Regions from separate parts of the Mesorhizobium sp. IMUNJ 23033 genome, predicted to be linked through region 1. Evidence: riboswitches for the same ligand, from Rfam matches in the RefSeq annotation. Region 1 holds a riboswitch; the other holds the start of a gene.
The links. A riboswitch is a leader RNA that binds a small molecule or an ion and turns the genes downstream of it on or off. The one in region 1 is predicted to bind S-adenosylmethionine.

Region 1 (14,272 bases):
GCGACAGCCGCACCCGCCAGTGGCCGAAATTTGGAAAGGAGACGATGGCGCGGTTGCCAATCCGCAGCAACTCGTCGAGCACCAGCTTCGGGTTGCGGGTGGCCTGCAGGGTCTGCGACAGGACGACGAAATCAAAACCCTTGTCGGGATAGAATTCGAGGTCCGTGTCGGCGTCGCCCTGGATGACGCTGAGGCCGCGCGCCACGCATTCGTTGACGCCGCGCTGCGACAGTTCCAGGCCGCGGCCGTCGATCTGCTTGGTCGCCTGCAGCAATTCGAGCAGCAGGCCGTCGCCGGAGCCGACGTCCAGCACCCGCGACCGCGCCGGGATGAGACCGGCGACGACTTCGAGGTCGACGCGCTGGGCGCGATTTACACTCATGGCTTCGCCTCCTGCCTGGCGCATGATTCCGGTCCGAAAAGTCTGCAACTTTTCGGGGTCATGCGCTGAGCCCTCGCGCTCGCGCGGCCGAGCCGATGAAGCCGTTGATGGCGGCGAACAGTTCCGGTTCCTCGAGCAGGAAGGCGTCGTGGCCGCGGTCGGTGTCGATCTCGACGAAGGAGACGGAGGCACCGGCGGCGTTCAGCGCGTGCACGATCGAGCGGCTCTCCTCGGTTGGGAACAGCCAATCGCTCGTGAAGGACACCAGGCAGAAGCGCGTCTTCGTTCCGGCAAAAGCATCGGCCAGCCGTCCGCCATGGTCGGCGGCGAGGTCGAAATAATCCATGGAACGGGTCATGTAGAGGTAGGAGTTGGCGTCGAAGCGATCGACGAAAGTCATGCCCTGATGGCGCAGGTAGCTCTCGATCTGGAAATCGGCGTCGAAGCCGAAGGTCAGCGCCTCGCGGTCCTGCAGATTGCGGCCGAACTTGCGGTGAAGTGCTGCTTCCGACAGATAGGTGATGTGCGCGGCCATGCGCGCCACCGCGAGCCCCTTTTCCGGGCGCTTGCCATGCTCGAAATATTTGCCGCCATGCCAGTCCGGGTCGGCCATCACGGCTTGCCGACCGACCTCGTGGAAGGCGATGTTCTGCGAGGAATGGCGGGCGCCGGTGGCGATCGGCAGCGCCGAGAAGACGCGCTCGGTATAGGTCGAGGCCCATTCCAACACCTGCATGCCGCCCATCGAGCCGCCGAGCACGCAAAACAGTTTTTCGATGCCGAAATGGTCGACCAGCATAAGCTGTGCCCGCACCATGTCGCGGATGGTGATGATCGGCAGGTCGAGCCCGTAGGGCTTGCCGGTGGCCGGATTGGTCGAGGCGGGGCCGGTGGAACCTAGGCAGCCGCCGAGGACGTTGGAGCAGATGACGAAGAAACGGTTGGTGTCGATGATCCTGCCGGGGCCGATCAGCGCCTCCCACCAGCCCGGCTTGCCGGTCACCGGATTGGTGCTGGCGACATGCTGGTCGCCGGTCAGCGCATGACAGACGAGGATGGCGTTGGAGCGCGCGTCGTTCAGCGTACCGTAGGTCTGGTAGGCGATCTGGAACGGCGACAAAAGCGTGCCGGCGTCGAGCTTCAGCGGCTTGTCGGCGCCGAACCGCAACACCGGGCTCGACGGTGCGTCGATCTCGTTGTTGGTTCTTCCAGGGCGCGGAACGGCCATCATATCGCTCTTGCAGTACGCATCGTCCGGCCGGCGGCGGACAATAAAAAAACCGGCAATGCCTTCGCAAAGCCGGTTACAGGATGCAAACGGCCCTTTAGCGAGTTGTTTAACGTGGCTGCAAGCCGACCGGCCAAATCACCACGGAACTGTCACATTCTTCTAGAACTCGCGCGCCTTGCCGTCAACGGCCGGCCACTCGCGCCACTGCCGGCTCTCGACATTCCGGGCCACGGCTAGTATTTCCGCTGCGGCTTCCGGCGGAAGAAATCTCGATGGATTTGTTAGACATGAACAAGAGACCGGATCAGGCACGGCCAACGCCCCGCGCGGGGATCATGGACATCGACGCCTATGTGCCAGGCAAGAGCACGGCGCCGGCCGGTGTTGCCAAGGTCTACAAACTGTCGTCGAACGAGAACCCGCTCGGCCCATCGCCGAAGGCGATCGAGGCCGCGCGCGAAGTCGCGGCAAAGCTCGACGTCTATCCCGACGGCACCGCCAGGCGGCTGCGCGAGGCGATCGCCGAGGTGCATGGACTGAATGCGGCGAACATCATCTGCTCCAACGGCTCCGACGAGATTTTGGGCCTGCTGGCACAGACCTACCTGGCGCCTGGCGATGAAGCTGTTTTTACCGAACACGCCTTCATGGTCTACAAGATCTACATCCAGTCGGCCGGTGCAACACCGGTCGCGGTCAAGGAAACCGACGAGCGCGCCGACATCGATGCGATACTGGCGGCGGTGACGCCGCGCACAAAGATCGTGTTCCTCGCCAATCCCAACAACCCGACCGGCACCTATGTGCCATTCCAGGAAGTGCGGCGCCTGCATGCCAGCCTGCCGAAAAACGTGCTTCTGGTGCTCGACGCGGCTTACGCCGAATATGTGCGCCGCAACGACTATGAAGCCGGCATCGAGTTGGCGGGCAGCGCCGAGAACGTGGTCATGACCCGTACCTTCTCCAAGCTCGGCCTTGGCGGGGCGCGGATCGGCTGGATGTATGGTCCGATGCACATTGTCGATGCGATCAACCGCATTCGCGGCCCCTTCAACGTCAATGCCACGGCGATCGAGGCCGGCATCGCCGCCATCCGCGACCGCGGCCATATCGAGCGCAGCGTGGTGCATAACGAGAAATGGCTGACATGGCTGAGCGAGGAACTGACAAAGCTCGGGCTCAGGGTAACGCCGAGCGTCGGCAATTTCCTGCTGATCCACTTTCCCGACGACAAGAAGCATTCGGCTGCGGCCGCGGACGACTATCTTACGGCGCGCGGCTTCATCTTGCGGCGCGTTTCCGGCTACGGCTTTCCCAATGCACTGCGCATGAGCATCGGCACCGAAGAAGCCAATCGCGGCGTCATCGACGCCCTGACGACATTCCTGAAAAGCTAGAACGCCATGACATCACCGCTGTTCGAAAAAGTCGCGCTGGTCGGCATCGGCCTGATCGGCTCGTCGCTGGCCCGCGTCATCCGCCGCGAGGGGCTGGCCGGCCATGTCGCCATCGCGACGCGCAGCCCGACTACACTGGCGCGGGCGCAGGAACTCGGCCTCGGCGATTCCTACACCACCGATGCGAAGGAAGGGGTGCGCGATGCCGATCTGGTCATCGTCTCGGTGCCGGTCGGCTCCTCCGGCGCGATCGCCGAAGAAATCGCGCCAGCACTGAAGAAGGGCGCCATCCTCACTGATGTCGGCTCGACCAAGGCCTCCGTCATCGCGCAGATGCATCCGCATGTGCCGGAGGGGGTCCATTTCATTCCCGGCCATCCGCTCGCCGGCACGGAAAAATCCGGGCCGGACGCCGGTTTCGCCGACCTCTTCGACAATCGCTGGTGCATCTTTACACCGGTTCCAGGTACTGATCCGGCTGCATTGGAAAAGCTGTCGGAGTTCTGGCGGCGCTGCGGCTCCAACATCGATACGATGGACCCGCAGCATCACGACATGACTTTGGCCATCGTCTCGCATTTGCCTCATATCATCGCCTACAACATCGTCGGCACCGCGGACGATTTGCAGTCGGTGACCAAATCCGAAGTCATCAAGTATTCGGCTTCCGGCTTTCGCGATTTCACCCGTCTCGCCGCCTCCGACCCGACAATGTGGCGCGACGTCTGCCTGCACAACAAGGACGCCATCCTCGAAATGCTGGCGCGGTTCTCGGAGGATCTTGCCTCGCTGCAGCGGGCGATCCGCTGGGGCGACGGCGAAAAGCTGTTCGACCTGTTCACCCGCACCCGTGCCGTGCGCCGCTCGATCATCGAGGCCGGCCAGGACATCGACGTGCCGGATTTCGGCCGGCAGGCGGTTGAGCACCCGGCCAAGGGGTAAGGTCAATTGATATTCAGGTGAGGCCGGCCTGCAAATGGCGGTCTCCTGCGCTTCCGGTGCTCACGTACTTCAAGTACGCTCCGCTCCGGTTCTCGGAAACCAACATTTTCGGCTCGGCCTGACCAGAGTCTCAACGGACCTTGGTTGAGGCTATCATGACGCAGGCCAGTGGGCCGCCATCATCGCCAGCGTCTCGGCCCGGTCCGGCGCGCCCAGCCGACCGCCGAAGCGCTGGCATTTGAGCGCGGCGGCAGCGCTGGCAAAGCGCAAGGCCTGCTCGGGAGGCATCGCCTCCGCCATGCCGACGGCAAAGGCGCCGTGAAACACGTCGCCGGCGGCGAGCGTGTCCACCGCCTTGATCCTCGGCGCCGCGACATGGCGCACGCAGCCGGTCGAATGGTCATGCCACCAGCTTCCCTGTGCTCCGCCGGTAACCGCGACAAAGGCATCGGTACGGCTGGCGAGATCGGCGCAGGCGGTCTCCGGATCCAGCGCCTGGCCGCAGACGATGCGTGCCGCCGGCTCCGAGGCGACGATGTGCGTGGCTAAAGGCAACAGCTGTTCCAGCACCTCCAGCGGCGCGGTGTCGGCATCGAGGATCGCCGGACGGCCCATCGCCCGCGCCGAGGTCAGGGCCAGTGCGGCGGCGCCCGGCCAGCGCACGTCGACCAGCACGGCGTCGAAGCCGGAAAGATCGGCGGGCAATTTCTCGGGATCGGCCTGCGCCTTCGGGTCGTAAAAGGGAACGATGATGCGTTCGCCATGGGCGTCGACCAGGATCGCGGCCAGTGCCGAACGCGCGCCGTTGACGCGCCGGACAAAGCCGCAGTCGACACCTTCGGCCTCGATGCCGGCAATGAGTTGGTCGGCGACGGCATCGTCACCCGCACTTGCCCACAGCGAGACATCGGCGCCGAGCCGCTGCGCGGCGCAAGCAGCACTGGTAGCCATGCCCGAGGCCATCTGGGCAGCGTCGGAGGCGATAAACTTGCCCTGATGCATGGGCAGCGTGTCGAGACGAAGGATGGTGTCCAGCGTCAGCGCGCCAACGCTCAGGAGCCTTACCGGTCTGCTCATTCGTTGTTCCTAATCGACCGGCTTGATCTTGCCCAGCGGAATGAAGCCGAGCGATGCCTTGCCCTTGACGATCCTGAGCGGCATCGACGGTTCGTTGCCGAGCATCGCCAGGCCGGCAAAGCCTTGCTCGATCTCACTCTTGCGCTCGGGGATGGCGGCGCCGAGGATTGCCGCCACCGCCTTGGGATCTTTCAGCCTGATCGTCAGATCGGCATCGATCAGGCCCTCGGCATCGACCGACAGAGGCCCGGAGACGGTAACGCGCGCCGTGCCTGACGAGAGGTCCAGCTTGGCGATGTCGACGGCCTGGCCGCGCAGGCTCTTTACCTGCTTTCCGATCAGCGCGACGCCGTTCTTTAGCGTCGCCTCGCCGCTGCCGTCGAGCGCCGGCAGTACGCGGCCGCCGATGGCGTTGGCGTCGATCTCGAGATCGCCGACGCTTCCAGTGTAGGCGATGTCCTGGCCATCGGGCTGCAATTGCCCCGCCGCCGTCCCGGCGCTGAACAGCGAGACGGGATCCGTGTCGTCGGCTGGGTCGGTCTGGCCGGATAGGCCCTCGGCCTTCAGCGCAATGCGCCGCGGCAGCGGCCAGGAGAGCTTCACGTCTGCCCGCAGTCTGTCCCAGTCGATCCAGAGCGGTGTCATGCCCGGCACGGAGGTCCTGAGCGGCCCGCGCAGGTCGGCGACCGGCGACAGAGGCCGGGTGATCTGCGCGACGGCATTGAAGCTGCCGGTCGAGGCGGCGACATTCCTGGTGTCGTCCTCATAGGCCAGGGTGTCGCAAGAAACGGCAAAGCTGAACGGATAGCCGCTGACGGTCAGGTTGGAGCAACCGGCCTCGATGCCGTTGCCGTTGAGCGCGGCCACCGCCTTGTCGGCTTCGCTCCTGACGCGGTCGGCCAGATAGAACCAGCCGCCGCTGTAGATGGCGAACAGCACGGCGATGAAAGCGAAAAGCCAGAACAGCCGGCGGCGAAAGTTCGGCGGGCGCTCGTCACTTGACGTCATGCTGCAGCTTTCATTAACGCCGCCTGTTGCGGGTGGACTGTCGTTTACGCAACAAGCAGATAGACGGAAAAAGCACCGATTCCGATGCAGTGTCGTCACTCTCGTGCAATCAGGCTTGGCGATATGGGCGATTTTTGGGTTTTTGGCTATGGGTCGCTGATCTGGCGACCGGGATTCGCGCATGTCGAAACGCGGCGCGCCCGCCTTTACGGCTACCGCCGGTCGCTCTGCGTCTACTCCTTCGTGCATCGCGGAACGCGCGCGCGGCCGGGCCTTGTGCTCGGCCTCGACCGTGGCGGCTCCTGTGTCGGGCTGGCGTTTCGCGTGCCCGGCGAGCTGCGCGACGAGGTGCTCACCTATCTGCGGGAGCGCGAACTGGTGACGAGCGTCTACCTCGAACGGCAGCTCGATATCCGCCTCGACAAGAATGGCACGAGCGGGGGCGAGACGGTGAGCGCGGTCGCCTTTATCGTCGACCGCGCGCATGAGCAGTATGCCGGCGGGCTCGACGCGGCGCATGCGGCTGATATTGTCCGCGGCGCCGTCGGCCAGTCCGGCAGGAACGAGGATTATCTGCTCAGCACGCTGGAACATCTGGAGGCGCTGGGCATAAGCGACCACTGGCTGGAAGAGGTGGCCCGGCGCCTCGCGCCTTTGTGAAGCGCTGGCCCGCAGGAAAGAGCAGCCAGGCCTTTGACCTTGGCATGACGAGACCTAGCTTAGCTCCAGCCCCGAACCCTCGGGTTTTCGCCCGTCCCATACCAGCATCACGGAGCCAATCTTGCAGAAACGCCGTCTCGGTCGTACCGACCTTTCCATCGCGCCGCTGGTTCTGGGCGGCAATGTCTTTGGCTGGACCGCCGACGAAAAGACGTCCTTCGACTTGCTCGACCGCTTTGCCGGCGCCGGCCTCAACGCCATCGATACGGCGGACGCCTATTCGCGCTGGCATGCCGGCAACAAGGGCGGCGAATCCGAAACCATCATCGGCAAGTGGATGAAAAGCCGCGGCAACCGCGACGAGGTCATCGTCATCACCAAGGTCGGCTCGGACATGGGCCAGGGCAGGCGGGATCTCTCTGCTGCCTATATCGAAAAGGCGGTCGACCAGTCGCTGAAGCGGCTGCAGACCGATGTGATCGACCTCTATCTGTCGCATTGGCCGGATCCGGCGACGCCTTACGAGGAAACGCTCGGCGCCTACCAGAGCCTGCTCGCCAAGGGCAAGATCCGCCATGCCGGCTGCTCCAACCTCGATGCCGGCCAGTTGCGCGCGGCGCTGGACGTGGCAAGCTTGCGCAGCCTGCCGCGCTACGAAGTGCTGCAGCCTGCCTATAATCTCTACGACCGCTCATCCTTCGATGGTCCGCTGCGCAATCTCTGCCTCGCGGAGGACATTGGCGTCATCAGCTATTACGGTCTCGCCAAGGGGTTTCTGAGCGGCAAATACCGCAGCGAGGCCGACCTCGGCAAAAGCCAGCGCGGCGGAGGCGTCAAGGACTATCTCAATCCACGCGGCATGCGCATCCTGAGCGCACTCGATGCCGTGGCCGAGCGTCATTCGGCTACGCAGGCGGAGGTGGCGTTGGCCTGGGTGATGGCCCGGCCGGGCATCACCGCGCCGATCGCCAGCGCCACGACGCTCGCCCAGATGGACAGCCTGGTACGCGCCGCTTCGCTGAGGCTCGGCGTGGACGATATGGCCGCGCTGGACGAGGCGAGTGCATAGCCGCCGGCGGCCTTTCACCGACGCACGATCGTTCAAGACGCGCCGCGCTGCCTGTCATAGCGTTTTCGCATCGTGGCAAGATGCGGGAAGCCGAGATGGCCGGAGAGGTTCTTTCGCATACGCAGCAGTGGCAGCAATTGCTCGCATTGGTGCTGGCGGCAACCGTCGTCATGGGCAGTCCAGGCCCGGCGACGATCAGCGTCACCGCCGTAGGCGCCGCCTTCGGCCTGCGCGATTCGCTCCGTTACGCATCGGGGATCGTCATCGGCACGATCGCGGTGCTGCTGGTGGTGGCCACCGGCATCATGGCGGTGCTTGCCTCGATGCCGGGACTGGCGCCGCTGCTGGCGATCGCCTCGGCCGCCTACATCCTCTACCTTGCCTACAAAATAGCGACCGCGCCGCCGCTGACCGGGCGTGAAAGTGGCGCTGACCGTCCCACGTTCCTCGGCGGGTTCCTGCTCGCCGTCGCCAACCCGAAAGCCTATGTGGCGATTGCCGCCGTGCTCGCCGGCGCTTCATCGGGAGCCGGGGATCTCGGCATCCCGGCCAGGCTGGCGGTCCTGGCCTTGATGATCGTCGCCATCCATGCGCTGTGGCTTCTCGCCGGGGCGGCCTTCGCCCGCTTCCTGCGTCAGCCGCTGGCTTCGCGCATCATCAATCTGGCGTTCGCGGCAACGCTGGTGCTGACCACAGCACTGGCGGCGTGGCCGTGAGCCGACCGGGCGGGATGGCTGGGGATCAGGCCTTCGCCTTGTTCGCCGCGCCGAGTTCTGCCAGCCGCTTGACTGCCGTCGGCGGCATCGGCGGCGGGTTTGGCGCGCGCGAGGCCTCAACAAGCATTTGGTCGCAGGCAGCTTCCGTCTCGCCGATCAGCCGCTCCATGAACTCTTCCCTGTCGAGCCCTGCGGGGATCGGCGGCAGGAAGCGCGCCTTTACGGTGCCGGGGTAGCGCAGGAACTTGCGGCGTGGCCAGTAGAGGCCAGCAACATGCGCCACGGGCACCACGGGGACGCCAAGCTGGGTGTAGAGCTCGACGATGCCATATTTGTAAGCCGGCTCGTCGCCCGGCGCGCGGCGCGTGCCTTCGGGATAAATGATCAGCTGGCGCGGATTGCGCGCCATCTCTTCCCTGGTCGCGGAGACCACCGCCTTCAGCGCCTTTGAGCGGCTGCCGCGATCGACCGGGATCATGCGCATCTTCATGATGTACCAGCCGAAGAAGGGGATCCAGGTCAGTTCCCGCTTCAGGATGTAGAGCGGGTCCTGCAAGAATGGGAAGAAGGCGATCGCGTCCCAGAACGACTGGTGCTTCGGCGCCAGGATGAACGAGCCCTCGGGCAGGTTTTCGAGGCCGGTGATCTCGCTCTTGGTGCCGGCGATCTTGTCGTAGAGCCACATGCAGGTGCCTGACCAGAATTTCGGCACGAACCAGGCACGATGGCGCGGCGAGAGGAAGTAATACGGGGTCCAAAGGACCATCTGGACGATCAGGTTGACGTAGAAGACGAGGTTGAACGCCAGCGAGCGGATGTAGAGCATGCGGGAAGGGCCCGGTGAGGAGGTGTGCGTTGGTTACACCAAGCGCGGGCAAAAAGGAAACGCGATGCCGGGAATGATCCCGGGCTTGCGCGCCATCTACCACATGATCTGCGTCAGGCGCTCCTTCAGACGCGGCGCGGCGAAGTCGAGGAATGCGCGCAGTTTTACCGGCAGCAGGCCCTGGCCGGCATGGACGAGGCTCACCGGCCATGGCTGCAACTCGAACTCCTGCAGGATGGGGCACAGCGTGCCGGAGCGGACCTCGGCGGCGATCTGGTAGGACAGCACCTTCGTCACCCCGACGCCGGCGATAGTGGCATCGATCGCGGCTTCCGCCGTATTGACCCGAAGCCGAGAGCGGACCGGAATGGCAAGTTCGCTTTTGCCGGCGACGAAGGTCCAGGCTGCGGGGGCGGAGAGGTTCTCGAAGGTGATGCAGCTGTGCGCCGCAAGGTCTTGCGGGGTTTGCGGCGTGCCGTGGGCGGCAAGATAAGCGGGGCTAGCGCAGACGACGCGGCGGATCGAACCGACGCGAATGGCGACCAGGCTCGAGACGGGCAGATCGCCGATGCGCACGGCAAGGTCGATATGCTCCTCGACCAACTGGGTGATCCGGTCGGCGAACGTCAGCCGGACTGCCACTTCGGGGTAAGCGGCGAGGAAGGCAGTGACGACCGGCAGGACATGCAGGCGGCCAAAGACGATCGGCGCGGTGATGATCAGTTCGCCGGTGGGCACGCTGTATTCGCCGGCGGCGCTGCGTTCGGTCTCGCCGAGGTCGTCCAGAATGCGGCGGCATGCGACCAAATAGGCCTGCCCGGCATCGGTCAGCGTCAACCGTCGCGTCGACCGGTTCAAAAGACGCGTCTTCAGATGTCTTTCCAGATCGGAGACCTTGCGGCTGACCGTCGCCAGCGGGATGCCGAAACGGCGCCCCGCCGCGGAAAGGCTGCCGGTCTCCACCGCGGCGACGAACAGCGACATGGCCTCGAGACGATCCATAATTCTCCCGAAAAATGGAAGTATGAGTTGCAGATATGCCATCTACATCCGAAAGATGGAAGGTTCTACCTGTCGTGGGCGATGACCACAGGTTCCCCGAGGAGGTTTCCCATGAATGCCCACACCTTCACCAGCGACGTCGCCTTCACACCGACCGTCAAGGCGATCCAGAGCCGCAAGGGTTCGCGCGATGCTTATGCCCGCGTCGAGGGGCGCGGCGGCTGGCAATCGGAAATCACCCCCGACCTTGCCGGCTTCATCGAGGCGCAGACCAGCATCTTCCTGGCGACGGCCAATGGCGAGGGCCAACCCTATATCCAGCATCGCGGCGGGCCGGCCGGGTTCCTGAAAGTGCTCGACGAGCGCACGGTCGGCTTTGCCGACTTCTCCGGCAACCGGCAATTCATCACCCAGGGCAATCTGAGCGACAATTCCCGGGCTTTCCTGTTCCTGATCGACTACGCCCGCAGGCAACGCATCAAGATCTGGGGCACGGCCCGCATCGTCGAGGACGACGTCGAGCTGATGGCGAAGCTGATGCCAGGGGATTACAAGGCGCGCCCCGAGCAGGTCATCCTGTTCACCGTTGCGGCCTGGGACGCCAATTGCCCGCAGCACATTCCGCAGCGCTTCGAGGCGGCCGACGTGGCAGCCGCGCTGGCCGAGCGCGACCGGCGCATAGAACGTCTTGAAGCGGAGATTGCCGGCCTGCGCGCCGCCTTGGGCACTGCTGCTGCAGAGAGATGACCGCCAGCAGCGCTCAGTTGTGCGCTGTCGCGGCTTGCGCCACCGCGATGCTGCCGGTCTGGCGAGCCGGCACGATGCCGCGGGCCAGCGCCAGCACATATTTGCTGTACTCGGTCAAAAGCACGCGCAGCGCTTCCGGCTTGGTCAGCCAGCCACCATTGCCGAGATTGGTGTTGACCACCGGGTAGGGTTCGAGCCTGGCGCCATGCAGCAACCGGCTCATCTCCAGCAGGCTGCGCGGCATGTGGTAGTTGTTGGTGACGAGGATGACGGTACCGTAGGCGTGGCTCTCCACCCATTTGGCGCTCTCCTCGGCGTTGCCGATCGTGTCGAGCGCGGCACGGTCGATGTCGACGCAGCAGGAAAACAGTGCCTTGTCGCCGCCGGTCGCGGCCTGGAGCTGGCGGCGGCTGGCCGAAGGGTGGACGCCGCTGATCAGCAGACGCTCGCCCTTGCCGGAGGCAAGCAGGTCCATCGCCGCGTCGAGGCGAGACTGCCCGCCGGTGAGCACGATGATGGCGTCGGCCTTGGCCGGATTGGCTGGCGTGGTCATATGGCTGACTGTGCTGGCGAACCAGCCGAAACCGCCGGTAAACAACGCGGCCAACACGAGAATGGAGAAAGCGGAGATGCGCAAGGCTCTTGCCAATCGGCTCGGCCAGCCCCGGGCATGCGAAAGGGAACCAACCACTGGCATCTGTCCAGCCGTTCCGGTTGAATCCCTCGCGTCCATCATCCTATGGTTAATCCTGAAATGTGGCCTTTGATAGGAAAAAATGCGCACATTGCGTTACGTCAGTTTTCTGCCCGTGATCGTTCCTGGTTAAGTTTCGTTTTCTTCTGCATGCCGCCATCCCAACCTCAGCCCGCGTCCGGCTGACGGATGTCGATGTCGCTGAGATAGGTGACCACGGTGGCATGCGACGTCGCCGCCGTCAGCGCGCCGATCACCAGGACCATCAGGCCGACGCCGAGATAGCCCGCCGATCCGATGGCGAAATTGCCGAAAAGGGCGGTCGCCTGGTCGGCCTGCGGCGTCGCCATATTGCGCGACGACCACCAGGAAAAGACAATGAATACCAGAATGGCGGCGGCCCCGCCGGCGGCAGCACCCTTCATACCGGTGACCAGGAAGTGCCAGCGGAATTCGCGCGCGATGAAGCGCGCCTCGGCGCCGACGAAATGCAGCACCTCGATGATGTGGCCGTTGCCGGCCATGGCGCCACGCGTTGCGAACACCACAGTCAGCACGGTGGCCGATAGCATCAGCGCCAGCACGGCGATGCCGATGGTCACCGTGGTGCGGGCCATGGCAACCAGCCGATCGACCCAGGTGCGATGATCGTCAAGTGCGGCACTCGGCAGCTTGGGCGTGATCGCGGCGCGCATGGCGGCGAAGTCGGGCGGGTTGTTCTCGTCGATGGTGACGACGACCAGGCGCGGCACCGGCAATTCGTCGATGTTGAGGCCCGAGCCCAGCCACGGCTCCAGCAGCCGGGCGGTCGCGTCGCGGTCGATGATCTTGGTCTCCTTCACGCCAGGGAATTCGCCGGCGATCTGCGAGGCCTGGGCAAGGGCTGCCTCCATATCGAGACCTTCGACCGGTTTGATCTGGATCGTCGCCTCGCGCGAGATCTGGTTCTCCCAGACGGACGCGGTGTCGCGCACCAGCGTCACGGCGCCGAAGGTCAGGCAGGACAGGAAGGTCATGATGGCTATGACCAGCACCAGAGCCCGGCCAGCAATGTTTTGCGCCGGCACGATCGGCGCCATCTTGCGCTGGACGCGCTGCGCCGCGCCGGCCATCTCGGCGGGCTGTTCGTGCAGGTGTTCTGCGGAAAGCTCAGTCATAGACATCAAGCCTCCCGCCGGCCAGGATCATGCGCCGCGCGTCGACCTGCTCCATCAGGCCGAGATCATGGGTTGCGATCACCACCGCGGTGCCGAGACGGTTGAGCTCGATGAACAGCCTGAGCAGCCGGCGCGCCAGCGGTGGGTCGACATTGCCGGTCGGCTCGTCGGCAAGCAGGATCTCGGGTTGCTCGATCAGCGCCCGGGCGATCGCGGCGCGCTGTTTTTCGCCGCCCGACAGCACCGGCGGCAGCACATGCATGCGCTCGCCGAGACCGACCCATTTCAACAGTTCGGTGACGTCGGTGCGATAGCTCGCTTCCTCGCGCCCGCGCACGCGCAGCGGCAAGGCCACGTTCTCATAGGTGGTCATGTGGTCGAGCAGACGGAAATCCTGGAACACGACGCCAATACGGCGCCTCAGATGCGGCAGTTCGCTGCGCGAGATGCGCGAGCGGTCCTTGCCGAAGATGGTGATCAGCCCGCGCGTCGGCTTCAGCGACATGAACAGAAGGCGCAGCAGCGTCGTCTTGCCAGCGCCCGAAGGGCCGCTCAAGAACTGGAACGAGCGCTCCGGAATGTGCAGGGAAATGTCACGGAGGATTTCCGGACCCATGCCATAGCGGAGGCCGACATTTTCAAAGCGGATCACGTTCGACGACCTGAAACTTGCAGCGGCGGCGTGCCAGCCCTTTCTCTCAAATGACCATCGGCCGGCATGGTTAACCGTCGGTTAATTTTCGGTGTTTTTCGGTTCAACAAAGGGGTTCCGGTGGGGAAGCGTTAACCATTTCCGTTTACGCAAAAGAAACGAAGACGAACAAGGGCCATAATGGCTGAAGATCGAACCGCGCGCCCGGTTTCCGGCGAAATCATGACCGGGCTGGGGACAAGTGCCGCGGCGGAACCGCGCGCGCCGGCCGCCGACATCGTCGATGCCGATTATGAGGTGCTGCCGCGCCATGGCGTCAAGGCGGAAATCCTGTCGCCGCCTGCATCGCGCATGAGCGATGCGCCCTCGATCGAAGGCATGGAGATGCTGCTCAAACCCGAAGCCGCAGCAGAGCGCCCGCCGGCCTCGCGCGGCGGGCCGATCTTCTGGATCGCCGGCGTCGGCGCGGCACTTGCCGCCTTCTGGGTCTCGGGCGGCCACGCACTGGTGCGCCAATCGCCGTTCTGGGCCGCCGAGCGGCAAGCCGGTGTCGCGGTCAGCATCTCGGGCGTCACCTCGCGCATCGATGCTTCGGGGCTGAAGCCGGTCCTGTTCGTCGATGGCGAAGCCGCCAATGACGGGGCAAAGGCCGCACCGTTGCCGCCTCTGGAGATTCGGGTCACCGGCAATGACAGCCGGGTAACGCGCTATA
Region 2 (14,272 bases), on a different contig from region 1:
TCGTCATCCGCAACGGGGAGGTCGCCGGCTATCAGCGGATGCTGCCGACGACGCGGGCACATCTTCTGACCGAAGTGCTGGCGGACCTCTATGAAGGGACGCCGCCCTCGGGGCCGAATGTCTGGGAACTGACCCGCTATGCTGTGGCGCCGGGCTTTCGTGACGGCAAGCGCGGCGTGTCGACGGTCGGCACCGAGCTGATCGCCGGTTTCGTCGAGTGGGGGCTGCCGCGCAGCATCAACCAGGTCATCATCGAATTCGAGCCGATGTGGGTCCTCCGGGCGCTGCAGCTGCACTTCCTGGCAACGCCGCTAGGCTACCAGCGCACCTACGGCAACCAGCAGGTCGTCGCCACGCTGCTCACCTTCAACGAACATACACTCGATGTCGTGCGTTCGCGCCGCAATCATCATGCGCCGGTGCTGGCCAGGGGATACCCCGACAGGCTCGGAATGAAACAGGCCTCGTGAGATTTGGAGACCCGCCATGAATACCCACCCGCAACCCGAATTGCGTGGCCATACGCTGATCGTCACGGTTTCCTCGGACGACGGCCGGCCCGTCCTCGACAGGCGCGCCTATGCGAGCCTGGCAAAGACCTTCCATGAGGCCGCCGTCGACGACGACGTCCGCGTCGTGGTGCTGCGCGGCCTGGCAGGCTGCTTCTGCCTCGGCGGCGACTTTTCCGAATTTCTGGACGCCACCAAGCATCAGCAGCTTATCGCCGCGGTCACCGACATGTTCCGCACGCTGGCGACCTTTCCCAAACCGGTCCTTGCCTGCGTGGATGGCGATGCCGTCGGCGTCGGCTGCACCATCTTGTTCCATTGCGACATGGTGATCGCTTCGCGCGGCAGCACGTTCCGGGTGCCGTTTGTCGATTTCGGCCTGGTGCCGGACGCGGCAACCAGCATCCTGGCGCCGCAGAAGCTGGGCTATGCCGGCGCCTTCCGCTTCTTCTGCCTCGGTGACACGCTTCATGCCGAAGATGCCAGAGCGCTCGGCCTGGTCGGCGAGATTGTGGCGGACGGCGGTGCCGAGGAAGCGGCTCTCGGCCGGGCGAGGCAACTCGCCAAAAAACCGGTCGCGGCACTCCTGCAGACGCGCGGCCTGCTCAAAGGCGACACCAACGCGCTCTGCGACCGCATTGATCAGGAGATATCGCTGTTCCAGCAGGCGCTGCAGGATGACACCACCCTGAAGCGGCTGCAGCGGATTGCCCGGCTGGCGGCATAAAGCCGCCTCGCCGGTAAGTTGATCGTCGGCGAAATGGGCCGATCCGGAGAAAGGCTAGAGCAATCCAGGAAAAGTGCGTAGCGGTTTTCCGTCCGGAATTGCGTAAAAACAACTACTTAGAGCGGGTCGGCGATTCCGTCAAAAGCTGAACCGCTCTAGGTGCGTTTTCCAGACCCGCTATTTTTCCAGGTCAGTCATTTTTCCAGGAATGATGGCCCTTCGCCGATGATCTTCTTGTCTTCCTTGCCGACAACATCGAGATCGCGACCGTCATAGGGCAGCGACAAAAGAATGCGGCGGATGATGGCCAGCCGCGCCCGCCGCTTGTCGTTGGCCCGCACGATGATCCAGGGCGCGAACGCCTTGTGCGTGCGTTCGACCATGAGGTCGCGCGCCTTGGTGTAGTCGTCCCATTTGCTGATGCCGGCGATATCGATCGGCGAGAACTTCCAGTTCTTCAGGGGACTGTAGCGGCGGTCGTGGAACCGTTCGAGCTGGGTTTCCCGGCCGATGTCGAGCCAGAATTTGAAGAAATGGATGCCCTCATTGCAGATCATCCGCTCGAAATGCGGCGTCTCGTCGAGGAATTTCTCGTGCTGCTCGGGGGTGCAGAAGCCCATGATCGGCTCGACACCGGCGCGGTTGTACCAGGAGCGGTCGAAGGTGACGAACTCTCCCGCCGTCGGGAAGTGGTCGACATAGCGCTGGTAGTACCACTGTCCAACCTCGGTCGGCGTCGGCTTGGTCAGGGCTACGTTGCGCGCCGTGCGCGGGTTCATGTACTGGCGCAGCACGAAGATCGTGCCGCCCTTGCCGGCGGCATCGCGTCCCTCGAACAGCGCCATCACCCGCTTGCCGGAGGCCTGCAGCCAGGCCTGCGCCTTGACCAGCTCGATCTGCAGCCGCTCGAGCATCTCGTCATATTCGGCGCCCTTCATTTTCTTGTCGTAGGGATAGCCGCCGGCGGTCAGCTTGTTGTCCTCGATCCAGTCCGGGAGCACGGGGTCCTCGATGTCGAACTCCCGCTCCTTGCCTCCGATCCTGATCTTCAGCGGGCCCTGTGCTGGTGCCGGAGCGGGACTTTCCTTCGGTTTTTTCATCGAGACGAACCTTTTCAGCTTGCGGACTCATGCTATGGGGAGCCTCAAATCCGGTCCAGCGGAAGTTTTCCAACCGACCGGAGCAAGGGCACGGGACGCGCGAATGGCTGACATCGGCGCAGAGCGGCAAACCAGGGCGCAAGCTGTCGCGGCACGGCTGTGGGAGAGCCGCTGGCTGCTGGCCGCCGGCATCGTCGCGGTCCTTGCCGTCTATGGCTTTGCCGGCATGTCCGCCTATGTCGTCCTGGCCGCCTTGGCGCTACTGCTTGCGGCGGCGCTGCTGCCGTCCGGTGCCTCGCGCCAGTCCGCCGAGGATGCGGCGGCGATCGAGGCGAGCGGGCTGCAGAGACTTTCCGGCGAATATCTCGCCGCGGCGGTTGCCGATCCGCTTATCATATTCGATCGCACCGCCACCATCGTCCATGCCAATGCCGCCGCTTTCGCTGCCTTCGGCGGCATCGCGCCCGGCATGTCGCTGTCGCTGAAATTCCGCGCACCCGAAATGCAGGCCTTGCTGGACAGCGTGCTGTCCGGAACGGTCGCTTCGGATGTGGTCGACTACATCGAAAAGCTGCCGGTCGAACGGGCCTACCGGGTCAGCGCATCCTCCGTCGGCCATGCCACCGATCTCTACGTGTTGGTGTTCAAGGACCAGAGCGAGGCGCGCCGGATCGACAGGATGCGCGCAGACTTCATCGCCAATGCCAGCCACGAGCTGCGCACCCCGCTTGCCTCGATATCCGGCTTCATCGAAACGTTGAGAGGACCGGCCCGTGGCGATCCGGCGGCGCGCGACCAGTTCTTGCAGATCATGCAGAACCAGACCGGCCGCATGGCACGTCTGATCGACGACCTCCTGTCATTGTCGCGGCTGGAGATGAAGCCTTATCTGATGCCGGGAACCGAGGTCGATCTGCGCCAGACCATAGACAGTGTCATCGACTCGCTTGGACCGCTGGCCCGGGAAACCGGCGTCGTCATCGAACGCGATTTCGTCGAGGGAGCGCTCGAGGTGCCGGGAGACCGCGACGAACTCTTTCAGGTCTTCGAGAACCTGTTGGAAAACGCCTGCAAATACGGCCAGTCGGGCGGGCGCGTCACGGTGTCGATCGCCCGCACCGAAGCTGAGCCTGAAGCCGGCATCGACGTCACCATCAGGGACTATGGCCCCGGTATTCCCGAAGAGCATATCCCGCGCATCACCGAGCGCTTCTACCGCGTCGATGTCGAGAACAGCCGCACTCAGAAAGGCACGGGCCTGGGACTGTCGATCGTCAAACACATCCTGACACGCCACAACGCCAGGCTGTCGATCAAGTCGGAAGTCGGCAAGGGCGCGACGTTCTCGGTCCATTTGCCGGCGCGCTAGGGCTGTACTATTTACCAACTGGCCGTTTCTTCTTTCTGTCATCCGGCTGGCGTATCAGCACAGGATTCGAGGAAACGACTCGGGCCAGAAGATCCGGGGAAGGCATTTCGTCCCATGCAGTCCGTTCACATCGTCAGTGCCTATGACGAAGAGCTGAAATACCTGTCGAAGCGGATCGCTGCGATGGGTGGCCATGCCGAGCGCATGGTCGAGCAGGCGATCACCGCCCTGGTCAATGCCGATCCCGGTCTCGCCCAGAAGGTCATCCACGACGATATCGTCCTCGATGAGGGCCAGCGCGAGATCGACGACAAGGCGATCGTCATCATCGCCAAGCGCCAGCCGATGGCGACGGACCTGCGCGAGATCGTCGGCGCGATCCGTATCTCGGCCGACATCGAGCGCGTCGGCGACCTCGGCAAGAACGTCGCCAAGCGGGTGGCGGCCGTCACCGACGGGCGCCAGCCGACCAGCCTGTTTCGCGGTCTTGAGGCCTTGGCCAATTTGGCGCTGACGCAGCTCAAGGAAGTGCTCGACGTCTATGCCTCGCGCTCGGTCGAGAAGATCGGCTTCGTGCGCGACCGCGACGACCAGATCGACGCCATGTACACCTCGCTTTTTCGCGAGCTCCTGACCTACATGATGGAAGATCCGCGCAACATCACGCCCTGCACGCATCTCCTGTTCTGCGCCAAGAACATCGAGCGCATCGGCGACCACGCCACCAACATCGCCGAGACGATCTATTACATCGTCACCGGCGACCAGATGCCGGCCGAGCGCCCGAAGGGCGACAAGACCGACAAGATCGTCCTTCCCGGTACCGTTCCGGCTAAGTGAACGACGTCCCCTCGAACCCTTGGCTAATTTAGGCTAAGCTTCCCCGAACGTACCTGGTCCTGACCCGAGGCCATGCCTTGAGGAGGTAGCGATGGAAAACGTTCGGAACCTGACTCCGGCCCCGCCGCCGACATCCGGCATTATCGCGTCCAGCGTCTATACGGCCGGCCGGCGCATCGCCGACATTCCGATCGAGGAGGCCGGCGAATGGGCGGCCAAGCCCGGCCACGTCGTCTGGATCGGGCTCCTGGAACCGGACCGCAACCTTTTGCTGCGCGTCCAGGCGCAATTCCATTTGCATGAACTGGCCATCGAGGATGCCGAACATCCGCACCAGCGGCCAAAGATCGAGCAATATGGCGACGCCCTGTTCATCGTCGCCCGCACCGCGCAGCTGATCGACGGCCGCGTCACCTTCGGCGAGACGCATCTGTTCGTCGGCGCCGGCTACATCGTCAGCGTCAGGCACGGCCCTTCGACCTCCTATGCCGCCGTTCGCCAGCACTGGGAAAGCTGCCCGCATTCATTGGCCAAGGGCGAGGATTTCGTCCTCTATGCCATTCTCGATTTCATCGTCGACAATTACATGCCGGTGCTCGAGCAGATCGAGGACGAGGTCGAGGCGATCGAGGACAAGGTGCTGCTGCAGCCGATGACCGGCCCCGACATCGAACGGCTCTATATGCTGCGCCGTGATCTGTTGCGCCTGCGCAATGCAGCTCTTCCGCTGGTGGAGGTTTGCCGCCGGCTGACCAGCGCCGAGCTGCCGCAGATCCATGCCGCAATGCACCCGCTGTTTCGCGACGTCACCGATCATATCCGCACCGTCCAGGAGAAGATCGACAGCCTGCGCGAGGTGCTCGCCTTTGCCTTCGAGGCCAGCCTTCTGGTCGGCCAGAGCCAGGAAACGGCGAACACCAAGAAGCTCGCCTCATGGGCTGCCATCCTGGCGGTTCCGACGGCGCTCGCCGGCATCTATGGCATGAATTTCGACGATATGCCGGAACTTAAGATGGTATACGGCTATCCGGTCGTGCTGGTGACGATCGCGCTGATCTGCTCGTTCCTGTACTGGCGGTTTCGCAAGAATGGCTGGCTGTGAAGGAGTGAGTAGCGAGTAGTCAGTAGTGATTGGTGGCAGCGGCGCTCGCCGCCTATTCCCTCACTACTCACCGACTACGCCGCCGCTCCGACGCCGGCTGGAACGCCACCCTCGCGTGATACTTGCAGTAGGGGCCGGTTTCGGCGGCATCGTTGCCGCAGAAGTTGAAGTCTTCCGAAAGTGGGTCGCCATTCGGCCATTTGCAGGTGCGCTCGGTCAGTTCGACCAGCTGCAGGTGCCGCGAGATCGGCACGACGACGTTCTCGACCGGGCGGATGTAGTGGCGCGCCACCGGTTCGGCATCGAACTGCACTTGCAGCGCGTTTGCACCGATCGACGTAGTGACGTGGCGCTGCGTGCTTGCTGCGCGTGACACCGATTTCTGGACGGATGATCCTTGCACTGCCTTCTTCTGGCGCGCCGGGCTGGCCGTCGCGCGTCCGCGGCCCGACAGCTTCAGGCGGTGCACCTTGCCGATGACCGCATTGCGGCTGACGCCTCCGAGCTGTGCGGCAATCTGGCTGGCGCTCAGCCCCTCCGACCACAGTTTCCTGAGAAGTTCGACCCGCTCGTCAGTCCAGTTCATGTGACCGCGCTCCTGCTGCAAAGTGCGGCGATCGGAATCCTTTCCCGTCCCGGCTCCCGCCGGGCAGACAACACCACATATACCGGGTGATTGGGTCCGCCGCACGAAATCTAGTTATTTCTCGACTACAAATACCTCATGCGCTGACTCTGTGACAAGAGTCCCAAAGGCAACACGAATCAGTTTTTACGGTTTTCCCCAACTTGCCCGGTCGCTGATGAGCCGGCGTCCTGTCGGGGGGCGTGCCGCGCGCCTATGCGCGACGTTTTCGTTGACTTCATGGCCGAAAAACACGATAAGCCGCGAAGGCCGCCGCTTTGGCGGCTTTTTTGATTTTCCGGTACCGGAGACGCATAGAATGAGCGGTTCGGCGCTTTTCGAGACCTTTGCTCGCGCACCCTTGGCCTTCGACCACGGGGAGGGGACATGGCTGGTCACCGACAAGGGCGAGCGATATCTCGATTTTGCCGGCGGCATCGCGGTCAATTCGCTAGGCCACAGCCATCCGCATTTGGTCGCCGCGCTCACCGAGCAGGCGGGCAAGCTGTGGCACGTCTCCAATCTCTATGAGATTCCGCAGCAGAGGCGGCTGGGCGAACGGCTGGCGGACGCCACTTTCGCCGACAAGGTGTTCTTCACCAATTCCGGCGCCGAGGCGCTGGAATGCGCCATCAAGACGGCGCGGCGCTACCAGTTCGTCAAGGGTCATCCCGAGCGCTTCCGCGTCATCACCTTCGAAGGCGCCTTCCACGGCCGCACGCTGGCGACCATCGCCGCCGGCGGCCAGTACAAATACCTCGAAGGCTTCGGCCCCAAGGTCGAGGGTTTCGACCAGGTCGGTTTCGACGACATTGACGCGGCGGAAAAGGCGATCACATCGGAGACCGCAGCCATCCTGATCGAGCCGGTGCAGGGCGAAGGCGGCATCCGCCCGGTGCCGACGCAATCCCTGAAGCGGTTGCGGCAGCTTTGCGACCAGCACGGCCTGCTGTTGATCTTCGACGAGGTCCAATGCGGCATCGGCCGTACCGGAAAGCTGTTCGCGCATGAATGGACGGGTGTGACACCCGACATCATGGCGATCGCCAAGGGCATCGGCGGCGGGTTCCCGATGGGCGCCTGCCTCGCCACCGACGAAGCCGCGGTCGGCATGACCGCCGGCGTTCACGGCACCACCTTCGGTGGCAATCCGCTGGCGATGGCGGTCGGCAACGCCGTGCTCGACGTGGTGCTGGAAGGCGGTTTCCTCGAGGATGTGCAACGCAAGGCGCTGCTGCTGAAACAGGGGCTGGCCGGCGTCGCCGACGAATTCCCCGATGTCATCGAGGGCATCCGGGGAACCGGGCTGATGCTCGGCCTGAAATGCGTGATGCCCAACACCAAGGTCAACATGGCGCTGCGCGACCAGCATTTCCTGGCGGTTCCGGCCGGCGACAACGTCATCCGCCTTTTGCCGCCGCTCACCGTCACCGACGCCGAGATCAGCGAGGCGCTCGACCGCATCCGCGCCGGCGCCAAGGGCCTGGCCGATGCCATCGCCGCGGCCGCCGCGAAGTAATCCTGGAACCATTCCCGATGAGCGTTCGCCACTTCACCGACCTGTCCGCCGTTTCCGAAGGCGATCTGCGCTTCATGCTGGACGATGCGGTGGTGCGAAAGGCCAGGCTCAAGGCCGGCGAGCGGACTAAGCCGCTCGAGGGCAAGGTGCTGGCGATGATCTTCGACAAGCCGTCGACGCGCACGCGCGTATCCTTCGACGTCGGCATGCGCCAGCTCGGCGGCGAAACCATCATGCTGACCGGCACCGAGATGCAGCTCGGCCGTTCCGAGACCATCGCCGACACGGCCAAGGTTCTGTCGCGCTATGTCGACGCCATCATGATCCGCACCACATCGCATGAGCGCCTGCTCGAACTGACCGAGAACGCCACCGTTCCAGTCATCAATGGGCTGACCGACGACACCCATCCCTGCCAGCTGATGGCCGACATCATGACCTTCGAGGAGCATCGCGGTCCGGTCGCCGGCAAGACCATCGCCTGGACCGGCGACGGCAACAACGTGCTGCATTCGCTGCTCGAAGCCTCCGCACGCTTCCGCTTCAACCTCAATGTCGCGGTGCCGGAAGGCAGCGAGCCCGACGAAAAGCATGTCGACTGGTCGAAGGCCAATGGCGGCAAGCTGACCTTCACCCGCTCGCCCGAGGAAGCCGTCGATCAGGCCGATTGCATCGTCACCGACTGCTGGGTGTCGATGGGTCAGGAGCACCGTGCCCGTGGCCACAACGTCTTCCTGCCCTATCAGGTCAATGCGGCGCTGATGGCCAAGGCGAAGCCCGACGCGCTGTTCATGCACTGCCTGCCGGCGCATCGCGGCGAGGAGGTCACCGACGAGGTGATCGACGGGCCGCATTCGGTGGTGTTCGACGAAGCCGAGAACCGGCTGCACGCCCAGAAGGCGGTTTTGGCCTGGTGCCTGGGCGCTTGATCTCCGGAGGTGTGATGCCTATCTGCGGGCCATCACGCAAATTGAGCGCGTTTCGGTGCATGTGCCCCTCCGGGCCGCATGGCCGCCCGCCGGAGCTTTGTCATGTTGGAAACCCGTCAAGTGACTGAACACCACCCTCAACTCGGCGAATTCGGCTATGCCGGCGACGATCACGTCGTGCCGTTCGAGGTCGCCCCGCTCGACGTGCGCGGCCGGACCGTCCAGCTCGGGCCGATGCTCGACGCCATCCTTGGACGCCACGAATATCCCGAGCCGGTCGCCCGCCTGCTGGCGGAAGCCTGCGTGCTGACGGTGCTGTTCGGCACCTCGCTCAAATTCGAGGGCAAGTTCATCCTGCAGACCCGCACCGACGGGCCGGTCGACATGCTGGTGGCGGATTTTTCGACGCCATCCGCGTTGCGGGCCTATGCACGCTTCGACCCCGATAGGCTCGAGGCGCTGACGGCTGCCGGCGAAATCTCGCAACAGACGCTGCTCGGCAACGGCGTGCTGGCGCTGACCATCGATCAGGGCGCACACACGCAGCGCTATCAGGGCATCGTCCAGCTCGACGGCGAGACGCTGGAAGAGGCCGCGCGCACCTATTTCCGCCAGTCGGAGCAGATCCCGACCGATCTCAGGCTTTCGGTTGCCAAGCTGGTGACGCCGGGCATCGGTGGTCCCCGCGAGCAATGGCGCGCCGGCGGTCTGTTGGCGCAATTCCTGCCGCAGTCGCCGGAGCGCATGCGCGTGCCGGACATTTCCGGCGGCGACGGCGATCCGCGCGACGAGGTCCATGACCCGGTCGATAATTCCTGGCAGGAGCTGCTGGCCCTGCTCGGCACCATCGAGCCGACCGAGCTTATCGATCCGACGGTCGGCGCCGAGCGGCTGCTTTACCGGCTGTTCCACGAGCATGGCGTACGTGTCTTCGGCGGCGTGCCGGTGGCCGACCAATGCTCCTGCTCGCGCGAGAAGATCCGCGGCATCCTCGAAGGCTTCTCGGCGCAGGAGATCAAGGACAGCACCGAGGATGGCGGCATCCATGTCGCCTGCGAGTTCTGCTCGACGCAGTACGACTTCGACCCGGCGGAATTCGCGGCGGCTCAGTGACGTAACTCCTTCTCCCCGTCACTATACGGGGAGAAGGTGCCGGGCAGGCGGATGAGGGGCGGCGCGAACTTTAGACCGCTTGCTCCCTTAATTCACCGTCCTGCGCGTGCCCGGCAGATCGAGCGAGAAGGCGGGGATGGCGATGTCGAACGTCTCTCCCCGCTTGTTGCGCATCGTGTAATGGCCGACCATGATGCCGGACGGCGTTGAGAGCGGGCAGCCGGACGTATATTGGTAGCTGTCGCCGGGGTTGAGTTCGGGCTGATCGCCGACGACGCCGGCGCCGCGTACCTCCTCGACCCGGCCAGTGCCATCGGTGATGTGCCAATAGCGCGACATCAGCTGCACGAACTCGTCCGACTGGTTGTCGATGGTCACGTGGTAGCCCCAGACATAGCGGTTCTCCGACGGATCCGAGCGATCCTCGAGATAGAACGGCCTGACCTGCACTTCGATGTTGCGCGTAATGGCGCGGTACATGAGCTACTCCAAACAGTCCTGGCGGAAGTCTCGGTGCACTCTTTGACTAGGTCAACGGAGCGCGGCGCCTGTCTCTTCCGTCTTTGTGCGCACCTGCCGCCAAACAATGTCATTTGAGTGACACATGACAATGATGGTGTGCACGGACCGTGCCGGGCGACTCAAGCGCTCTGTCGACCTGTTCAAAACGGCCATCTTCCGGCCGGCTTTTCCGGAGTGACCAGATCTCGATGGAACTGATCGTCATCGCCGCCGCCGTGCTTTCGACAGCCCTCATTCTTTCAAATCTCGCCGGCATCCTGCTTGCGGCCTTCAGGCTGAAGTGGCCGCGCACGCTTGCGCGGCCACCCGGCAAGGCGCCGCCGGTGTCGATCGTCATCCCCTCGCGCGGCGTCGAGCCGTTCACCGAAGAAACGCTTCAGCGCGCCTTCTCGCTCGACTGGCCGCGCTACGAGCTGATCTTCTGCGTCGCCCACGCCGACGATCCGGTGGTCAAGCTGATAAACAGGGCGATCGTCCGGTTTTCGAAGGTGCCGGCCCGGCTGCTGGTCGGTGACGACCGCATCAGCGCCAATCCCAAGCTCAACAATTGCGTCAAGGGTTGGGAAGCGGCGCGCCACCACTGGGTCATCCTTGCCGATTCCAACGTGCTGATGCCCAGGGACTATATCCAGCACTTGATGGCGGCGTGGCGGCCCGACACCGGCCTTGTCTGCTCGACGCCGGTCGGCTCACGGCCGGACGGCTTCTGGGCCGAGGTCGAATGCGCCTTCCTCAACACGCTGCAGGCGCGCTGGCAGTATACCGGCGAGGCGCTCGGCCTCGGCTTCGCCCAGGGCAAGAGCATGCTGTGGAAGAAGCCTGTGCTCGACGCCAATGGCGGCATCCGCGCGCTGGCCGCCGAGATCGCCGAGGACGCCGCCGCGACCAAGCTGGTCAACGGGCTGGGGCTGCGCGTCAATCTTGTCGCTTCGCCTTTCGAGCAGCCGCTGGGTGAGCGCCGTCTCGGCGAAATCTGGTCGCGCCAGGCCCGTTGGGCGCGCCTGCGCCGCGTCACCTTTCCGCTGTTCTTCGCCCCCGAAATCCTGACCGGCGTGGCCGTGCCATTGGTGCTGGCGCTGGTCGCGGCCGCCGGTGCCGGCATCAGTCTGCCGCTCACCGCGCTCTGCGTCCTGGCGCTCGCCTATGTGCCGGAATGCGCGTTGGCCTGGGCCAAGGGCTGGTACCTGTCGCCGCGCACCATCCCGGCGATGATGGTGCGCGACGTGATGCTGCCGGCGATCTGGGCGCGCGGCTGGCTCGGCGGCGCCGTCGACTGGCGCGGCAATGCGATGACCATCCGCACCAAGGCGATGACCGAACTGGAAGAGGGCGCCTGAGCAACGCTCAGGCGTTTGTCCAAATCGCAGTCTGAACCCTTTACTTGGCTGATTTGAGCGCCTGCTCGACATCGGCGAGCAGATCGTCCGCATCCTCAAGCCCGACCGAAAGCCTCAGCGTGCCCGGGCCGATGCCGAGTTCGGCGCGCGCCTCGTCGCTGAGGTTCTTGTGCGTCGTCGTCGCCGGATGGGTTATCAGGCTCTTGGCGTCGCCGAGATTGTTGGAGATCAGCACGATGTCCAAAGCGTTCTGGAAGGCGAACGCCGCCTGCTTGCCGCCCTTGACATCAAGGCAGATCAGCGTCGAGCCGCCCGTCATCTGCTTCCTGACGATATCGGCCTGCGGATGGTCGGCACGGCCCGGATAAATCACACGGGCGATTTCCGGGCGTTCCGCGAGGAAATCGGCGATCTTGCCGGCGCTTTCCGTCTGCTGGCGCACGCGCAGCGGCAGCGTCTCCAGGCCCTTGAGCAGCGTCCAGGCATTGAACGGCGACAGGCTGGGGCCGGTGTGGCGGAAATAGTCGTGCAGATTCTCATCGATCCACTTCTTGTCCGACAGGATGACGCCGCCGAGGCAGCGGCCCTGGCCGTCAATATGCTTGGTCGCCGAATAGACGACAATGTGGGCGCCGAGCTGCAGCGGCTTCTGCTGCAAGGGCGTGGCGAAGACGTTGTCGACGATCAGCCTGGCGCCGATCGAATTGGCGAGCGCAGCGACGGCGGCGATGTCGACCACTTCCAGCGTCGGGTTGGTCGGGCTTTCGAGGAAGAAAAGTTTGGTGTTCGGCTTGACCGCCTTTTCCCAGTTGGCGATGTCGGTGCCGTCGACCAGCGTCGCCTCGATGCCGTATTTCGGCGCCAGCGTCTCGACCACCCAGCGGCAGGAGCCGAACAAGGCACGCGCCGCCACGATATGGTCGCCGGCCCTGGCGCTGCACAGAAGGGCTGCCGTCACCGCCGCCATGCCGGAGGCGGTGGCGCGCGCGTCCTCCGCACCTTCCAGCGCGCACATGCGCTTTTCGAACATGTCGACGGTCGGATTGGCATAGCGCGAATAAATGAAGCCGGGTTCCTCGCCCTTGAAGCGGGCTTCCGCCGCCTGTGCCGTCTCGTAGACATAGCCCTGGGTGAGGTACATCGCCTCGGAGGTCTCGCCGAAGCCGGAACGCAAGGTCCCGCCATGCACGAGTGCCGTCTGAGGTTTCCAGTCGCGCTTCTTGGTCATTGCTCTGTCCCAAACACAAAAAAACCGGCCGCGAAAGTCGCAACCGGTCCATACGGCCTTGCGGCCAACGGTCCTTTAGCGACTTGTTTAACGTGGCTGCAAGCCGACCGGCCAAATCACCACGGGATAACGACCCTTTAGACCCGCACCGCGCTTGCGTCAATTGCCGGCTTGATTAAGAGGTTTGTACCAGCGGTGTTGCAGCGGAGCCAGCCTTTGCGGCGAACAGGCATTCTTCCCGATCAGGACATTTCCGCGCTCTTCCAGTCAGGCGCGCTGAAGTCGCCGCGCGCTCTCGACGCGGACCAGATCCAGCCGGCCAGCCTCGATCTCAGGCTCGGCGATAAGGCCTGGCGCGTGCGCGCCTCCTTCCTACCCGGCCCCGATCATCAGGTCGCCGACAAGCTCGCGCGGCTGCAGCTGCACGAGATCAGCCTCGCTGAGGGCGCGGTGCTGGAAACGGGCTGCGTCTACATCGTGCCGCTGCTGGAAAGCCTGGCGCTGCCGTCGGACATTTCTGCTTCCGCCAATCCGAAGAGCTCGACCGGACGGCTCGATATCTTCACCCGAGTGATGACCGATCGCGGCCACGAGTTCGACAAGATCGCCGCCGGCTATCATGGTCCGCTCTATCTCGAGGTCAGTCCGCGCACCTTTCCGATCGTCGTACGCGCCGGCTCGCGGCTGTCGCAGATCCGTTTCCGCACCGGCAACGCGCTGCTGTCGGAAAGCGAATTGCGCGACCTGCATCATGCCGAGATGCTGGTGGCCACCGAGCCGCCCAACATTTCCGGCGGCGGCATTGCACTGTCGATCGATCTCGATGGCGACAAGGACGGGTTGGTCGGCTATCGCGGCAAGCACCACACCGGCCTGATCGATGTCGACAAGCGTGCCGCGCAGGACGTCGTCGATTTCTGGGAGCCGCTCTACAAGAGCGGCGCCGGCGAACTTGTGCTCGATCCGGACGAGTTCTACATCCTCGTGTCGCGCGAGGCGGTGCATGTGCCGCCTCTCTATGCCGCCGAGATGACGCCTTTCGACCCGCTGGTCGGCGAATTTCGCGTCCACTATGCCGGCTTCTTCGATCCGGGCTTCGGCCATTCGGCGGCCGGCGGCACCGGCAGCCGGGCGGTGCTCGAAGTGCGCAGCCATGAAGTGCCCTTCATCCTCGATCACGGCCAGATCGTCGGGCGGCTGGTCTACGAGCACATGCTGAAACGGCCGCAGGCGCTCTACGGCACCGATCTCGGCTCGAATTACCAGGCCCAGGGCCTGAAACTATCCAAGCATTTCCGCGCCGCGCGCTGATCTTTCCGCCACCGCCAGACCGTGCTTGCCTGACCGGGCGT

Region 2: linked by a shared signal. The riboswitch ahead of ACFX5Q_RS17730 (O-succinylhomoserine sulfhydrylase) and the one ahead of ACFX5Q_RS30150 (homoserine O-acetyltransferase) in region 1 are both predicted to bind S-adenosylmethionine.

What each region holds. Positions count from the first base shown of each region.
Region 1 covers NZ_JBJACT010000038.1:6,940-21,211, forward strand. Annotated here, with positions in the region: gene metW (methionine biosynthesis protein MetW) at 1-382, opposite strand, end outside; gene ACFX5Q_RS30150 (homoserine O-acetyltransferase) at 441-1,610, opposite strand; SAM riboswitch at 1,688-1,765, opposite strand; gene hisC (histidinol-phosphate transaminase) at 1,901-3,010, shown strand; gene ACFX5Q_RS30160 (prephenate/arogenate dehydrogenase family protein) at 3,017-3,952, shown strand; gene ACFX5Q_RS30165 (sugar kinase) at 4,106-5,029, opposite strand; gene ACFX5Q_RS30170 (DUF2125 domain-containing protein) at 5,039-6,037, opposite strand; gene ACFX5Q_RS30175 (gamma-glutamylcyclotransferase) at 6,161-6,697, shown strand; gene ACFX5Q_RS30180 (aldo/keto reductase) at 6,819-7,766, shown strand; gene ACFX5Q_RS30185 (LysE family translocator) at 7,862-8,482, shown strand; gene ACFX5Q_RS30190 (lysophospholipid acyltransferase family protein) at 8,508-9,308, opposite strand; gene ACFX5Q_RS30195 (LysR family transcriptional regulator) at 9,405-10,310, opposite strand; gene ACFX5Q_RS30200 (pyridoxamine 5'-phosphate oxidase family protein) at 10,422-11,057, shown strand; gene ACFX5Q_RS30205 (YdcF family protein) at 11,071-11,793, opposite strand; gene ACFX5Q_RS30210 (cell division protein FtsX) at 11,919-12,908, opposite strand; gene ftsE (cell division ATP-binding protein FtsE) at 12,901-13,560, opposite strand; gene ACFX5Q_RS30220 (hypothetical protein) at 13,738-14,272, shown strand, end outside.
Region 2 covers NZ_JBJACT010000015.1:37,910-52,181, forward strand. Annotated here, with positions in the region: gene ACFX5Q_RS17670 (acyl-homoserine-lactone synthase) at 1-470, shown strand, start outside; gene ACFX5Q_RS17675 (enoyl-CoA hydratase-related protein) at 487-1,236, shown strand; gene ppk2 (polyphosphate kinase 2) at 1,431-2,336, opposite strand; gene ACFX5Q_RS17685 (ATP-binding protein) at 2,440-3,705, shown strand; gene phoU (phosphate signaling complex protein PhoU) at 3,820-4,545, shown strand; gene ACFX5Q_RS17695 (magnesium and cobalt transport protein CorA) at 4,637-5,647, shown strand; gene ACFX5Q_RS17700 (GcrA family cell cycle regulator) at 5,715-6,233, opposite strand; gene ACFX5Q_RS17705 (aspartate aminotransferase family protein) at 6,592-7,791, shown strand; gene argF (ornithine carbamoyltransferase) at 7,809-8,720, shown strand; gene ACFX5Q_RS17715 (Hsp33 family molecular chaperone) at 8,799-9,833, shown strand; gene apaG (Co2+/Mg2+ efflux protein ApaG) at 9,921-10,313, opposite strand; gene ACFX5Q_RS17725 (ceramide glucosyltransferase) at 10,544-11,692, shown strand; gene ACFX5Q_RS17730 (O-succinylhomoserine sulfhydrylase) at 11,733-12,920, opposite strand; SAM riboswitch at 12,976-13,053, opposite strand; gene ACFX5Q_RS17735 (2'-deoxycytidine 5'-triphosphate deaminase) at 13,137-14,231, shown strand.